2 linked regions of the Thalassospira sp. TSL5-1 genome follow. The protein of the gene in region 1 interacts with the protein of each later gene in a pairwise test. Links are inferred from orthologs where the notes say so. Each region holds a gene or a part of one and is shown in the gene's direction. Other genes may lie near its edges. The genes, in order: LF95_RS07430 and LF95_RS17555.

Region 1 (7,743 bases):
GATGGCAAAGTCCTTTTGACCGGGCAAACCAATGATAATGGCGAATTCCGGCTTCGGGTTGATCATCTGGATGATTACACCATTCGCGCCAATACCGGCGATGGACATGCGGCGTCCTATATCGTGAAATCCAGCGAACTTGCCGATGACCTGCCCAAGGCAACTGCCACCAGCCCGGCATCGGTTATCGCCCTGAATGCCACAGAAGACGCGCCAAATACCGATATTGCTTTGTCGACCAATACCGGCCCATCCCCGACAAGCAGTGTAATTGCACCGGAAAACCCACGCATAACAATAACCGCAGAGCAATTATCCAGCCTTGTCAGCCATGCGGTTGCAAAGCAGGTTAATCCGCTGCGTGAACAGATTGTCGCTTATGAAAACAAGGTGCGTTTTTCCGATATTATGGGCGGCCTTGGCATCATTATCGGCATATTCGGGACAATTGCATGGTGGCAGGCCCGAAAGCGCGTATCGCCCCCGCCAGAATGAATAAAAATTCCGTTCTGATACCGGCAGGCAAGGTAACAGCCCGCGATCTTACCGGTAAAATCGACCCCCGCGTCAGAATAACCGCAACGATTATACTGGCGATTGCCGTGGTTTCGTTTGCCAGTTGGCAGACTGTTACGGCAACCATCCTCTTTGCCCTCTCCATGATGGCCTTTTCGGCACCTGACTGGCGAAAATCCCTGCGCCGCATCCTGGCGATGGATGGTTTTATTGTCGCAACACTGATATTGCTGCCCTTTACCTATCCGGGAGATGTGATGTTCACGCTATGGGGCTTTGATGCCTCCTGGCAGGGTCTTTATCGCGCCATCATGATTGCATTAAAGGCCAATGCCGTGATGTGCGGGATCATTGCCCTTCTGGGCAATATGAGCAGCACCGAACTTGGACGTGGCATGACGGGCCTTTATCTGCCCACCAAGCTGACAACCCTAATGATGTTCACGGTTCGCTATATTGATGTGCTTCACCATGAATATTTAAGGCTCCGCCAATCCATGCGTGCCCGTGCCTTTCGCCTGAAAACAAACCGGCATAGCTGGAAAATGGTCGGATATCTGGTGGGTATGTTGCTGGTGCGCGCGCATGAACGCTCTGAACGCATTATATGGGCGATGAAATGCCGGGGCTTTCATGGGCATTATCATTTTGCCCACCTACCCCGGCTGGCTCGACGCGATATTGTGTTTGGTATTGCAATGCTGGCAGTGTTAGCGGCACTTACCACGCTGGAGGTTCTATGCCCGCCGATGATTTGATTGAATTGCGTGATATCTGCTTTTCATTTAACCAGGCAAAACCCGTACTGGATCATGCCGATTTCGGTTTAAGTCGCGGCGAACGGGTGGCGCTGACCGGGCCCAATGGGGCCGGTAAAACAACCTTGTTTCACATCATCATGGGCTTGCGCAAAGCCGATATCGGCACGGTCCGCATCCTGCAAAATACCTGCGTGAGCGAGCAAGATTTCGCCGCCATTCGCGGGCGCACGGGGTTATTGTTCCAGGATTCGGATGACCAGCTTTTTTGCCCGACCGTGATTGAAGATGTTGCCTTTGGCCCCCTAAACCTTGGTGCCAGCGATACCGACGCCATGGAAATTTCACGCAAGACCCTGAACGATCTTGGTCTGTTCGGGTTTGAAAATCGCATCACGCATCATCTTTCCGGCGGGGAAAAACGCCTGGTCGCCCTGGCAACCGTGTTGGCAATGCAGCCCGAAATCCTGTTGCTTGATGAGCCCACAACCGGCCTTGACCAGCATGTGGAAGTCCGGCTGACCGAAATCCTGCAAAATCTGCCCCAGGCAATGGTGATCATTTCGCATAATCATGCGTTCCTAAAGCAGGTTGCGACGCGCCAGATCCGGCTGCAAAATGGCAAACTTGTTTCTGATACGCCGCAATAAACACAAAGCCCGACAGGACGCATCATCATGAATCCGGACGACATATTACATTTCTGGTTTAAGGAACTGACGCCCAAAAAATGGTTTGAAAAAGATACAGCACTTGACCGGCACATCACCGAACGGTTTGCCGATTTTCATGCTGCGGCCACCAGGGGCGAACTGTTTGACTGGCGCAAAACCGCCAAGGGCCGCCTTGCCGAAATCATCATCCTCGATCAGTTTTCGCGCAATATGTACCGTGACGAGCCACAATCCTTTGCCAGCGATGCAATGGCACTTGTGCTGGCGCAGGAAGCCGTGCGGGTAAAGGCAGATCAGGACCTGTCCAATGTGCAGCACAGGCTGTTTTTATATATGCCCTATATGCACTCTGAATCCGAAATCATTCACGAGATTGCGCTGACGCTGTTTGACCAGCCGGGCCTTGAAGAAAATCTCGATTACGAAAAACGCCACAAACAGATCATTGATCGTTTTGGCCGTTATCCGCATCGCAATGAAATTCTGGGACGCCCGTCAAGCGCAGAAGAACTGGCTTTTCTGAAACAGCCGGGCTCGTCGTTCTAACAACAAAGGCAGGGGTTAAACCGCCCCTGCCTTACATTTTCTTCCTCAAAACCGCCTCAGGTAACTACCGCTTGATTTTGCGGTTATCCCACCAGCCTTCAACAAGGCTTTCCGCTTCGTCAATATAATCCGCGCGCCCGGCCAGATATGCCGCCATTGCGGCACTGCCCTTGATTTTGGCAATCGCATCGGCATCCTCGATTTCGCCACGCCAGACCCCCAGGAAATGATCCATCTTGGCCGGTGTGGCGTCATCTTCGGGTTTTTCCGTCCGTGCCAGGCTGGCAGGCCAGCGCAGGTCGCTTAGGACCCCATTATCGAGCAACCGAAGATCGACATGTTTGTAAGGTGTGCGTTCTGCCTCGCCGCCACCGCCCTTAATCACGCCAATACGTGGTAAATGCAGCAATTTGCCGGTTTCACGATGCACATCCAAAAATGCCGGATGAAATACCCCCAAAAACGCCGCCTTCGCCTGCAAGGGGTTGAGTAGACGCAACAGGGTATTTACCGGGCTGCGCAGGCCCAGTAACGGCCGCAGGCCAATCAGTTCCTGCAATTTGGGATGAATATGGCGCAGCGGCAAATAGGAAATACCATGTGTGGCAATATCGGCCCTTGCTTCTTCGGCGGACATGGCCGTTGGCAATTTCAGGGCTTTAAAGGCCGCCTCGGTGCCAACGCCTTTGACCAGATGCGAATTATAGCCGTGCATCAAAACCGGGATCTTGTTTTGTGCCAGCAACAGGGCCGATAGCACAAACCACGGCAAGCCGCGTGTGCGTCCAGCAGCATAAGACGGCCAATCGATCATCGGATGGCTGGCCTCTGGAACATCGCTTTCATCGGGCTCCAGACGGGCGATGTCGCGCACGGCCTCGATCATCCCGGCAAGTTCTTCGGGGGTTTCCCCGCGATAGCGCAACATCAGCAGATAAGCGCCAAGCTGAATCGGATCGACTTCATCACGCAGAATCATGGAAAAGGCCGTAAAGGCCTCGTCACGTGTCAGGCTGCGCGACCTGCCCGGTCCGCGAAAAAACTGCCGCAAATACCCCGAGAACGGATGGGATTCTGGCAAATGATTTTCATCGTCGGGCTGCTCGAGATGATCGTCGCTCATCTGATCGCTCACTGTGTTGGTGAAAAAATAAGATCACGGGCACTACATTATTCGTGCGTGCGCGTAAAGACCCAGTCATTCCCGTCTGTCAAATCATCACGGTAAACATACCCGTCCATATCAAATGATTTCAGGTCTTCGGGCTTTTCCAACCGGTTCTGGATCATGTATCGCGCCATCATGCCACGGGCACGCTTGGCTGAAAACCCAATGACTTTGGCGGTGTTGCCTTTTATTTCCTTAAACACAGGCGTAATTACCGGCCCTTCGATCAATTTGGTTTTCACCGCCTTGAAATATTCGTTCGAGGCCAGGTTCACCAGGGTGCGATCTTTATGCTCGCGGGTGATGTCATTCAAATGATGGGCAATCTTTTCGCCCCAAAATTCATACAGGTTCTTACCGCGCGGATTTTCCAGCTTCGTTCCCATCTCCAGACGATAGGCCTGCATCAAGTCGCGCGGGCGCAACGCCCCATACAGGCCCGAAAGCATGCGAAAATGGTCTTCCGCCCAGTCCAGATCTTTCTGGCTCAGGTTATCAGCATCGAGTCCGACATAGGTATCGCCACGAAAAGCATAAACCGCCGGTTTGGCATTTTCGGCGGTGAAAGGCGTTTTGAAATGGGCAAATCGCTGCACATTCAATTCAGCCAGATCCTCGCTGATCCCCATTAAATTCATTAAATCGCGACGGGTCTTTTTTTGCGCAACCTCAACCAACTCAACGGCATCGTCCAGAAATACCGGCTGACTAACAGGCATTTTTGGGGCCGGATTTTCAAAGTCGAGTTTCTTTGCCGGGGAAACAACAGCAAGCATTTGTGCGCCTCTTCTCTTTCATCGCGGATCATTTTGTCGTAACAAGCCACAAGGCTTATGGGAAAGTGCCAGCCATGGCAATTCCCATAATTTTGAAATTTTGCAGATTTCCGGTACTTCGCAATGGTGTGGTGCCGGGCTGAAAGGAAAAATCATGAGTGAACAAGTTCGCGCATCTCACATCCTGCTGATGTATGCCGGTTCCGCACGCTCCACCGCGTCACGCAGCAAGGACGAAGCCCTGACCCTGATTAAAGACCTGAAAACCCAGGTCGACAATGGTGCCGATTTCGCCGAAGTCGCCCAGGCAAATTCCGATTGCCCGTCGGGCCGTCAGGGTGGCGACCTTGGCTTTTTTGGCCGTGGCATGATGGTCCCTGAATTCGACCAGGCCGCGTTCAACATGGAAGTCGGAACCGTGTCCGACGTGGTGGAAACCGATTTCGGTTATCACATCCTGCAGCGCACCGCTTAATCCGGTATCGCAAAAAATTAAAGGTCTGCAGTCGCTTGCAGGCCTTTTTTTATATCAGAATTCAACAATTGGCGCATCAAGCTCATATTGCGACTTGTGATCTTCGACTTCCAGCACCCAAATATCCCGGTCAAAAGAAATCTGTCGGCAGCAATACTTATCGCACTGCATTTCCGTTTCACGATCACCGCTTCCACCCCCTGCAACCTGCATCCAGCCAAGTTCACCTTCCATCGTGGTGACACGCGAATATACAAAACAACCTGCGGCAAAACGGTTTAGTTTCAACAAAACCGCCCCGGCATCCTCGTTGCCTTTATGCACGACCATTGCCGTAATGCCATTGGCCTGGCAAATCCCGATCTGGCCACGCACCCAAATACCGGCTTTTAAACGGGGCTGGGTCATTTCACACACCTTCCCGACTGGCTGTTACATTTTCCGGCATTTGCAAAATCAGGTTTGCATTGGGGCAAATAGCTTCCCATACATCCCATTGAGACGGTTTGGCTGCACCAAAATAGTCACCGCGTTTCCCCAGAAGATCAAAAATGATCTGAAAATGCAGGTGCGGTATCCAGTCGCCATTGATCGGATAATCACCAAACTGGCAAAGCTCTTCCCCTTTCGCAAAGGGCTTGCCCTCATAAAGCCCCACAAGCGATTCCCGGCTCAGATGTCCATACAATGTCCAGAAGGTGATGCCCGGTTCGGGGTTATGCTCCATGATAATGGTGGGGCCATAATCCAGCGGCAGGTCATTATCAGCAAAGCTGTGCACTACGCCATCAAGCGGCATGAAAACCGGCGTTCCCGCAGGCAGGAAAAGATCAATCCCCAAATGCTGGGACCGGGCTTCACCGCCCACCTTAAATTGAGGCGACTGATAACAAATCCGGTCCTCGCGATAGCGGCCAACACCAACAGGCGCATCCTGCGCGGCCATTTGTGCAAACATCAGTTCCGTCTGCCGGGCCGGGTCGCTGGTCCCGCCAATCACCACATCGCCATTGCGGCTGAAATCATAAACGATCTTGCGACATGTTTTCAGATCAAACGACAAAACCGAGGCGAATTGATCCTGGTTATCGCCAATCCAGCGTAGCAATTTTTGTCCTTCGGGAAACGGTGCCTCGCCCTTTACATGCCGCGCCAAATAGGTCGCAAGGCGTTCCTCGCCCTGCGCCAATTCGTTATTCATATCCATTGAAACCGGGCGTTCCTGGCTCACCGCGATGCTCCGCAAAAGAAAAAAGGCAGCAAGGTTATCCATGCTGCCTTTGTGGGTATCGAATTTATCGGCCAGTGGCAAGCAACTGCGTTACCCACCCTTTGCCCCGTTACCAGTTGGCAACTTCATATTCGCACGATACGTCATCATCATCGGTATCGGTCAGCGCAACCGTCAGGCGGCGCATTTGCGGATTGAACCGTTTAATGAAGTTCAACAGCAACAGGGCTTCTTCGCTCAATTCGCCAGCATCTTCATCATCATCGTCAAGTTCGCACAGCTCCACCAGTTCAAGGAACAGGGCCGCCAGCGCGCGTTTGACATCTTCGCCGCCCTTAAGCCCTCCGGTTAATTCACCCAGTGGCTTCAAATCAACTTCCAGCTGACGCAGGGTCTTGCTCATCTGGTCGATGTCGTCTTCGTCCAGCACCATTTCGGCGGCAATCATGTGGGTGCCGACTTCATTGATATTCATATAGCCGACAAATTCAAACACATCATCCTTGCTGCGACCTTCCTCGATCAGCGCTTCGGTATGTGCTTCAAATTCGGCCAGTTCGACGTCTTCTTCGCCAAGGTCGTTATCAAGGTCGCTCATGGGGTATTTGCTCCGTTAAATTTGCGCCGCTGATACTCTTTCTCGGGTCGGAAAACAACCCGCCGAAGATGATTTTCAGCAATTCGTCATCTCATTGCCTATCGCATCATTATAAACCAAGCCCAGGGTGCTGCCAAAAGAAACACCTAAGCCAATTTTGATCATCAATGATATAATCCGCCCCCATAAAAAGGGGAAAAGGACGAAAAACATAAATGGTAACAACAACATTACACGATGCACTGGCACTCGGCTGGGCCATTTGCTGGTGGGCTGGCTATACCTTTTATGCTGACAGCAGCACGCGGCGACGCAAAAGCATTTCCGCGTTAATGGCGCATAATCGACATCGCTGGATGGAACAGATGCGTAAACGTAATTTGCGGATGATTGATACCTCTATCGCCAGCAACCTGATTACAGCGATCAGTTTTTTCTCATCAACAACGATTCTGGTTCTGGTTGGTCTGGGCGCGCTTCTTGGCTACAGCAGAGAAGGTATTGAACTGGTTTCCACCCTGCCCTATGCCGCCGCGTCCACACCCTTATTGTGGAATTGCAAAGTCGTATTTCTGATGTTGATCTTTGTTTATGCCTTTTTCAAATTTACCTGGGCTTTCCGGCTATCAAATTACTGTTCGATCCTGATTGGTGCCACCCCCGAAACCAGCGATGAAAAAGGCCCCAACATAGCAGCCCAGGCCGCCCGTATGAGCATGATGTCAGCCCATAACTTCAATCGTGGCATTCGTGCTTATTTCTTCGCCCTTTCGGCGCTGGCTTGGTTTTATCATCCTGTAGCCTTCATGATTGGATCCACTTGGGTGATCGTCATTCTGTACAATCGTGAATTTCGTTCCCATGCCCTGGAAATCATGATGGGGCGTTAGATCACCCAAACCGACAGACGGACGAACGCACCAGCACGGAAACTGATGGAGAATACAAAAACCTTGAAAGACTTTTGATCAATACACACATCCCAAAAGAATAGCACATCA
Region 2 (7,959 bases), on another replicon or contig:
CAAGCACTGTACGGCTTTGATCTTGTGCGCTGCAACATTCAACATACAAATGCTGCAGCGCGTCAAGTCCCAGACCATCCAAATCCTGCCCTGTCAGCGAACCGGAAATCACCGATCCTGAAAGGCGGCCTGTTTCATGCTCAAGCTGCATCACCAGAAACTGCGTCCTGATCTCAGAGAAACGTCCCTTTCGGGCACCGCCACGACCAGTACCGTTTTGGTGTGTTCCCCTGCCCTGATATCGGGCAGCACCGAACATCCTTTTGAAAAATGGCCATATTAAGCCAAATTTGAGGACACGAAAAAGAAATGGTATGGCGGCAACAAGGGCCGCAAACATAGCAGCAAGCTTGCCGGTCAATAACAACCAAAGCCCGAGCAACACCAACACCAGGGCAATCAGACCAAATCCGATATAGCGAATGTCAGACGGCTTTGCATTGGCCAGCCAGCGCACAAGAAAGCCGGTCGCCACAAAAAGACCAAAGCCCAAAATCACCCATTGCATCGGCGTTACCGCTTTAACTGATCTGTCAGAAGTCGGATCGTACTGGTTTTCCTGGTTTTTTCATAAAGCGTTAGCGCATCCATCCCGCCCACAACCAGTGATGCAATCGCGCCCAGCAAATCGGCCAGCACCGATGCTGCATTGCCGTCAAGACGGGCAAAGGCGCCATTCCCCAACCGGCACATGTCGCGAAAAACAGTTTCCGCCCCGCCATCACGACCATCCTGAAACACAAAAACCCGCGTTCCCGTCATGCCCAATGTTCCAGCAAGGTGCCCCAATTCGTCAGCATCTTCCTCAACGCAATCGCCCACATAAATCAGCGCATCCACCGGCTGGTCTGGCGTTTTACGGGACTGATTGATCACATGCTGCAAAACGCGCGCAATTTGCGTATGTCCGGCGCGGCACTGCACTGCCGTCATCTTGTCGCGCAACTCGCTGGCATTGCGACACCATTTACTGGCTTTACATTCACCAAACCCGCGAAAAAACACCAATTGAATATCAAGCGTGCCAATCTTGCTAACGGCATCAAACATCTCGGCCTGGATATGCGCGGCCATGTCCCAATTAGGCTGGCGGCTTGCTGTGGCATCCAGGGCAAACACAATGCGTCCCGCCGCCGGGCCGGAGCGGGGTGCTGTTGTCTCGACAGATCGGGCACGATTCAAAAAATCCGCGACATCCTGTCTGCTCGATTGTGATGAAACAGCCCCGTCATCATCCGCCATTGCGTTCCTGAGTGTTTGTTGTCCCTAAAGAAACCTTTGACCCGGCTTTAATCAAACCAGCAAAATGCCGAGGCCAGAAGCATCATCAAATCGGTAACTCTTCGCCGTCAGCCGGTGTAAAGCCAATAACCTCAAGCAATTGCCGAACTTCCTGACGGGCCGCCATGTGCGACATGCTCAGCGTAATACCGATGCCCTTTTCACGCAAATCAAGAAGCGTTAGGCCATTCAGGAACAGTTCACGATAAATCACACGTTCACCAAAACCCGGCGCAACCCGAAAATGAATGCGGCTTGCCAGCTTGTCGATGATTTCGGCGATATCACGCTTATTACGGGCATCAAGATGTGACAAACGATTGCGCATCACAATCCAGTCAATAGACCCGCCATCAACCGCAGCACGGCGCTTGCGGGCATCCCACACCATTTCCGCATACAGGCTTGGCCCCTTGACTTCCAATGTCTCCGGGTCAATCCGTGCGAGCATATCCAAATCGATGTAACTGTCATTGATCGGGGTAATCAGGGTATCGGCACAGGCGTGGGCCAACCGCGAGAGATAATTGTCACTGCCGGGGCAATCCATGACGACAAAGTCATGGTTCAACACCAGCTCACCCAGGGCACGGGTAAATCTGTCCCGTTCATCATGCTTGGCGGCGGTTGCGTCATTATCCTCGCTTTTATAAACCGGATAATGAACCGGCATCTTGAGCGAAAGTCCGCGTGCCTGATTAAAGGCCTGACGGTTTTCGACATATCGGGTCAATGTGCCCTGCCGGGCGTCAATATCCAGCGAACCGACGGAAAAATCCATTTTCAGCAAGGCAACAATCAGGTGCATCGCTGTTGTCGATTTGCCCGACCCGCCCTTTTCATTGCCAATGACAATGACATGCGCGCGTTTCGCGCGTCCGCCTGTGGATTGTGCGTCGCCCTGTCCCTTGATTTCGGTCATGGTGGCGGTTGCGTCCCCCGTCATTACGCGCTGCTCCGTCATAGTGTGTTCTGAAAACCAAAAAGTCCCCAATGCCCGTGAATGAACGCCTTTATGCGTAAAAATCAAGTATAAAGACGCATAAGCCACAGCGCAAACCGGCTCTACCCTAGCCAATTTATCGTCTTGGCGCTAAACATAGAGCAATCGGCATCGCAAAGACAGCAAGCTCAACGGGGGAGAAGTTTGTGACCTTTCTGCAAAAATATATACCGGCATGCCTGGCACTTGCCGTGATCGGGATCTCAGCGCAGGCCAGCAGCCAAAATGCAGGGGCATTTCTTAAAATCGACGCGGCGCAAAGCCCGGTACGATATCACCCACCATTTAATGCGACGGCTGTCTATTTGCGACAGATCCGTGAAAACAGCACGGTTTATGTTGCGCGCTGGCTGGATCAAAGCGACGACAGCCACACGGCCAACCAGATATTTATCGAATCGGTCTTTTCCGAAACCAATCCCGGTTTTGCCTTTCGCACCGACACGCCACCGGCCAGCCTGCTGGATATGTTTGACGAATTAAGGGGAAAAAGCCGTGCCAATGGAAACAGCTTTGCCTATCAAACCCCGTCGGGCCTCATTCAGGTCCTGCCCTTTGCCAAAGACAATGCCCAGTGCATCAGTTATGCCGGGCGCTGGGACCCTTTGCGCACGGATCAAAAAGGCAGTCAGCTTTTAGGGTATTTCTGTGAACCGATTGCCGTTCAAAATGCGCCACAGCACCAGGCCCCGGCACAACAAATGACATCAAACGCGGCACGCGATTTTGCCGCCGATTTCTTTTTACGATTTGAGATCAATTTGCCCGACAACACCGGCGCCACTGTGCCGGTCGCCCCGGCACCGCAACTCACCGCACCGGGAACAAATCCACCTCTGCAAACCGAGGGCAACGTGCCGGTAACGACACAGGAAGGTGCCCCGCTGTCGGCATCGCCATCCACCTCGCCGCCAGCGGCAACACAAAAGGCCCCGGCCATAGCCCCCGACCAGGGGATTGGTATTACAACAAACTGGGGCAACCAGACCGGATATGGTGTGCTGAAATTTGACAAACCGGCCGGTGAAGGCACCATGATTGTCGATAGCGGGGATCGCCACTGCGAAGGATACTGGCAACATCAGGGCGGACGGTATCAAAGTGCTACCCTGCCGTTTGGCAACTGGGCAATTTTTTGTTCGGACGGCATTTCAGCCCGCGGCACCTATAACAGCCCGGACCCAAGCCAGGTCAAGGGCGAAGGCCAGGACAGCAACGGCGCGCCGGTCTTTTTTCGTCAGGCAGGTCAATAACGATTATGACGTTTGATATCGAAACCATTGTTGTAGGTGCGGGCGTTGTGGGCCTCGCCTGTGCACGCGCCTTGGCGCAAAGCGGGCGTGAGGTCATGATTATTGAACGTCATGACGCCATTGGTACCGAAACCAGTTCGCGTAACAGCGAAGTCATTCATGCTGGAATTTATTACCCAAAAGGCAGCCTGAAGGCCAAATTGTGCATAAGTGGCAAACAGGCACTTTATCGCTATTGCGCGGATCGCGGCATTAACCATCGCAATACCGGCAAACTGATTGTCGCTACCCACGATGCACAGATTGATGCCTTGCGCCAAATCGAAAAACACGCAATCGGCAATGGCGTTACCGACCTTACCTGGCGTAGCGCAGAAGAAATTCACGAGCGCGAACCTGCTGTCAAATGTGTTGCCGCCCTTGAAAGCCCATCTACCGGGATTATTGACTCACACGATTTAATGGTCTCGCTTCTGGGCGATGCCGAAATTGCCGGGGCCACCCTTGCCCTAAATACCGACGTTATTGCCGGTCGCCATGAAAATGGTTTGCACATTCTTCAAACCCGTGATGTCGCGGGTGAAGAAATGGAAATTTCCTGCAAGGAACTGGTGATTGCGGGGGGATTGCACAGCCAGACACTGGCCAATAACTATTCCGGCCTTGCCCGCCAAACTGTACCACCACAACATTATGCGCGCGGCATCTATTTCACGCTGGGCGGCAAAAGCCCGTTTTCAACCCTGATCTATCCGGCCCCGGAACAGGCCGGGCTTGGCATTCACCTGACCCTTGACCTTGGCGGGCAGGCGCGCTTTGGCCCCGATGTTGAATGGATTGACCAGCCCGACTACACCGTTAACGATGCCCGGCGCAGCCTGTTTGCGGATGCCATTCGCCGCTATTATCCCGACCTGGATGAAGCAGCGTTACAGCCGGGCTATGCCGGTATCCGTCCCAAAATCCAGTCCAAAGGTGAACCGGCACGCGACTTCCTGATTTCCGGGCCCGATGATCATGGTGTTGATGGGTTGATAACGCTTTACGGCATTGAATCGCCCGGGCTGACGGCATCAATGGCGATCGGGGATTATGTCTGTGCTAAACTCAGTTCTTTACCGGTAAAAAAGGCTGCATGCTGATCATGGTTTCCGCCCTTGCGCTCCGCCCCGCCGGGTTTACCCGTCGTCATCAAAGTGAAACAGCATCTGGCTGGCGATTGTTTTCGCGCAGTTTTTTTCTTGCTGGCCTGATGGCAGGATTAATGATCAGTTCGCTGCCTTTTCATGCGAATGCGCAGCAACTTGAACCCTTTGTTCCGCCAGCCAACAGCCTGTCCAACAGCCCGGATGTGGGCGACAACAAAGACGAAGATGATTCCAAACCAAAGCGTGATTTTGCCGAAGAAATGCGCAAAATGATCGTCTCGCTAAGCCGCTGGGCCAAAAATCAGCGAAGCGATTTTTCGATCATCGCCATGAACGGGTTGGACCTCACGACATTTATTGAACCGGGGCTGTTTGTTACCAAGTCCGATGCCAAACCAGCCCGTAATTTCATCCGCGCGCTGGACGGTTTTCTGGTCGAGGCCCCGCGTTACGGACGCGATGGTTACAACAAGGAAACCGCCGAAGGCGAGGTCAAATATGATCAGCAATATCTGGAACGCCTGTCAAATACCGGCATGCGGTTTTTCATGCTTGATTATACCGACAAGATGGAAAACATCCGCAAATCACGCCAGAATCTGAAAGACCTTGACCCGCTTTATTACGCAGCCCCGCCCCCGGACATGCAGCTTTCAGCACTAGCAAAGGTGCCTTCGACACCGTTTAACGAAAACCCCTTTGTCATTGATACGATCCACAAGGCGCGCAATTACGCAATGGTGATCGACAGCGCCCCATTTGGCAATAAAGACGCCTATGTCAATGCGCTGGCCAACACCAATTACGACATCCTGATCCTGGATGCCTTTCACCGTGGCACGGTTCCGCTGACTTTTGATGACATGCGAAAATTGCGCTACAAAAAACTTGGCACGCCCCGATTGCTGCTGGCTTATGTCGATGTTGGAACGGCACAAACCTACCGCTATTACTGGCGGGCGGACTGGCGCGCCGGATCGCCCGATTTTATCAGCAGTGCCAGCAACACGGGCCGGTGGGGCCAGGAAAACCATGTTTATTACTGGGAACCACAATGGCAAAACATCATTTTTGGCAATGCCAACAGTTACGTCGCCGGCCTGATGCAGCTTGGTTTTGACGGCATTGTCATCGACGGCGTTGACGATTATCGATGGTGGGCTGACCAGTAAACAAAAACCGGGCACAAACGGGTATTTCAAGACATAATATCCCAATAGAATCGCAGGAGAAAATCGTGTCCAAGGTTATAACCCACTATTTCTTTGTCCCTTCGCCCTGGGCCTTTTTAGGCCTTCAGCGGGCAATGGAGATTGCCAAACGCCATAATGCCTCACTCGATCATCGCCCGGTGGACCCGGCCGAGATTTTCAAACATGGTGGCGGTGTTCCCTTGCATCAGCGTCCGATCCCGCGTCAGCAATACCGGATGGTCGAACTCAAACGCTGGCGCAAGTTTCTGGATATTCCCTTAAATGAAAGCCCGAAATTCTTTCCGGTGGATGGCTCATTGGCAGCAGGAACCATGATTGCCGCCAAGCGTGACGGCCACGATATTTCAAACCTGATTATGGCCATCATGGAAGATATCTGGGTAAACGACCGTAATGTTGCCGCCCCCGACACCATTGCCAGCGCCCTGGCGCGCACTGGTCTTGACGGTAAATATCTCGAACAGGCGCATGACCAGACCGTTACCCATACCTTCAAAAGCTATACCGAAGATGCCAAAACCCTCAACATCTTTGGTGCCCCGACCTATTTTGTCGATGACGAAATGTTCTGGGGACAGGACAGGCTGGACTTTGTCGACCGCGCGCTCTCGGAAGCCGAATGATCGTTTAAAGCGATTTGTCTTTACCACATATTCCTGTGGGCCCACTGAGCGGCAGGGCAACAACCTATCGTAAAACAAGAAACAGGGCGGGTGTGGATCCCGCCCTGTTTCTTTGCAACTTTTTGCACAGATATCGCCAGCTTCAACACCCAAAACCCGGCGCTGATGCGGCCCCTAAAATCAATCGTGGCGTTTGACGTGATCGACAACAAATCCGTCACAGGACGGATAATTTTTTTCGATCATGGCAAGTGCCTTTGTTTTGGTCTGTGCCGCTACTTCGTGAGTCTGTATATCGGCCCAACGGTCGTCATACAGGGCATGAGAACGGTTTTCCTTAACGCACTCACGCACGAATTTGTTGTGCAACCCAACTTGATAAACCCGCTTCCGGTGGTCTGTAAAAGCTGACATCCCCCGAAACTCCTCTTGCTGTCAGCGTCCGACCCGACGCTTGATGTGTCCTGATGATATCTCTCTTGAAAATGAAATATCAACCACAAGTCTGCGACCAGTAGTTTAACGAGCCGTAAATCATCCGGCCTGAATCGTAATTTAATTGAAACATAAGAAACCACAGCGCGCCAGTTTTGCATAATCGGCTTGCAATATTTGCACGAAATAAAATTACAAAGCAGCGCTGACTCGGACATTAAATTCCACACAACCCAAGGCTTTGCTTCAAAACGGTCTTTTTTGCTTTTTTGGCAACTTTCCAATTGCCGAATGGGCTATCTCGGCAAACATAAAAGGGTAAGCAGGACTTTTTTCTTTCCCAAAATCAAAACAAAACCAGCCCGGGAGGCTGTCCCAAGATGTCCATTTTTTCCGATCCCGCCTTTGATAATCATGAACAGGTTGTTTTTGCCAGCGACCGCGAAACCGGCTTGAAAGCCATTATCGCTGTTCACAACACCCATCTTGGCCCTTCGTTGGGCGGATGCCGTATGTGGCCCTATGCCAGCGAACAGGATGCCATTCACGATGTTTTGCGCCTGTCGCGCGGCATGACCTATAAATCGGCCCTGGTTAATCTGCCGCTTGGGGGCGGTAAATCCGTTATCATCGGTGATCCGCGCACCCAGAAAACGCCGGAGCTGTTTCGCGCTGTCGGCCGGGCGGTCGAACGTCTTAATGGTCGTTATATCGTCGCCGAAGATGTTGGCACCAGCCCCGCCGATATGGCTGAAATTGCCCGTCAGACACACCATGTTGGCGGCATCAATGATGGCAAGGACCCAGCGCGCACTGGCGATCCCTCGCCTTTTACCGCCTATGGCGTGTTTATCGGCCTGAAAGAAGCCGTCAAACACAAAACCGGCAATGATGACCTTAAGGATATGCGCGTCGCCGTGCAGGGTCTGGGCAATGTCGGTTTTCACCTTTGCGAGCTGTTGCACAATGCCGGCGCCGAGCTGATTGTTGCCGATATCAATG

The links.
Region 2: the proteins of LF95_RS07430 (region 1) and LF95_RS17555 interact in binary tests that used the Escherichia coli proteins (3 or more experiments, as listed by UniProt). The link is inferred for Thalassospira sp. TSL5-1 from one-to-one orthologs.

The regions. Positions count from the first base shown.
Region 1 is NZ_KV880637.1:1,581,835-1,589,577, reverse strand. Bases 3,559-6,252 are described here. They hold LF95_RS07430 (peptidylprolyl isomerase), read left to right. Parts: upstream 3,559-4,592; coding sequence 4,593-4,913; downstream 4,914-6,252. Other genes in these bases: LF95_RS07420 (peptidoglycan DD-metalloendopeptidase family protein), read right to left, coding at 5,323-6,144; LF95_RS07425 (DUF1491 family protein), read right to left, coding at 4,968-5,321; yaaA (peroxide stress protein YaaA), read right to left, coding at 3,665-4,438; LF95_RS07440 (glycosyl transferase family protein), read right to left, coding at 3,559-3,617. In the rest of the region: LF95_RS07460 (hypothetical protein), read left to right, coding at 1-495; cobalt ECF transporter T component CbiQ, read left to right, coding at 492-1,274; LF95_RS07450 (energy-coupling factor ABC transporter ATP-binding protein), read left to right, coding at 1,256-1,924; LF95_RS07445 (DUF924 family protein), read left to right, coding at 1,952-2,494; more of LF95_RS07440, read right to left, coding at 2,559-3,558; LF95_RS07415 (hypothetical protein), read right to left, coding at 6,254-6,742; LF95_RS07410 (DUF599 domain-containing protein), read left to right, coding at 6,958-7,632. UniProt on the Escherichia coli protein: PPIases accelerate the folding of proteins. It prefers amino acid residues with hydrophobic side chains like leucine and phenylalanine in the P1 position of the peptides substrates.
Region 2 is NZ_KV880639.1:143,510-151,468, forward strand. The notes cover bases 2,701-5,610. They hold LF95_RS17555 (NAD(P)/FAD-dependent oxidoreductase), read left to right. Parts: upstream 2,701-3,542; coding sequence 3,543-4,679; downstream 4,680-5,610. Other genes in these bases: LF95_RS17550 (hypothetical protein), read left to right, coding at 2,701-3,537; LF95_RS17560 (endo alpha-1,4 polygalactosaminidase), read left to right, coding at 4,673-5,610. Outside these bases: LF95_RS17535 (J domain-containing protein), read right to left, coding at 1-508; LF95_RS17540 (hypothetical protein), read right to left, coding at 514-1,242; LF95_RS17545 (division plane positioning ATPase MipZ), read right to left, coding at 1,328-2,203; more of LF95_RS17550, read left to right, coding at 2,431-2,700; more of LF95_RS17560, read left to right, coding at 5,611-5,857; LF95_RS17565 (2-hydroxychromene-2-carboxylate isomerase), read left to right, coding at 5,923-6,522; LF95_RS17570 (hypothetical protein), read right to left, coding at 6,703-6,936; LF95_RS17575 (Glu/Leu/Phe/Val dehydrogenase dimerization domain-containing protein), read left to right, coding at 7,338-7,959. UniProt on the Escherichia coli protein: Catalyzes the dehydrogenation of L-2-hydroxyglutarate (L2HG) to alpha-ketoglutarate and couples to the respiratory chain by feeding electrons from the reaction into the membrane quinone pool.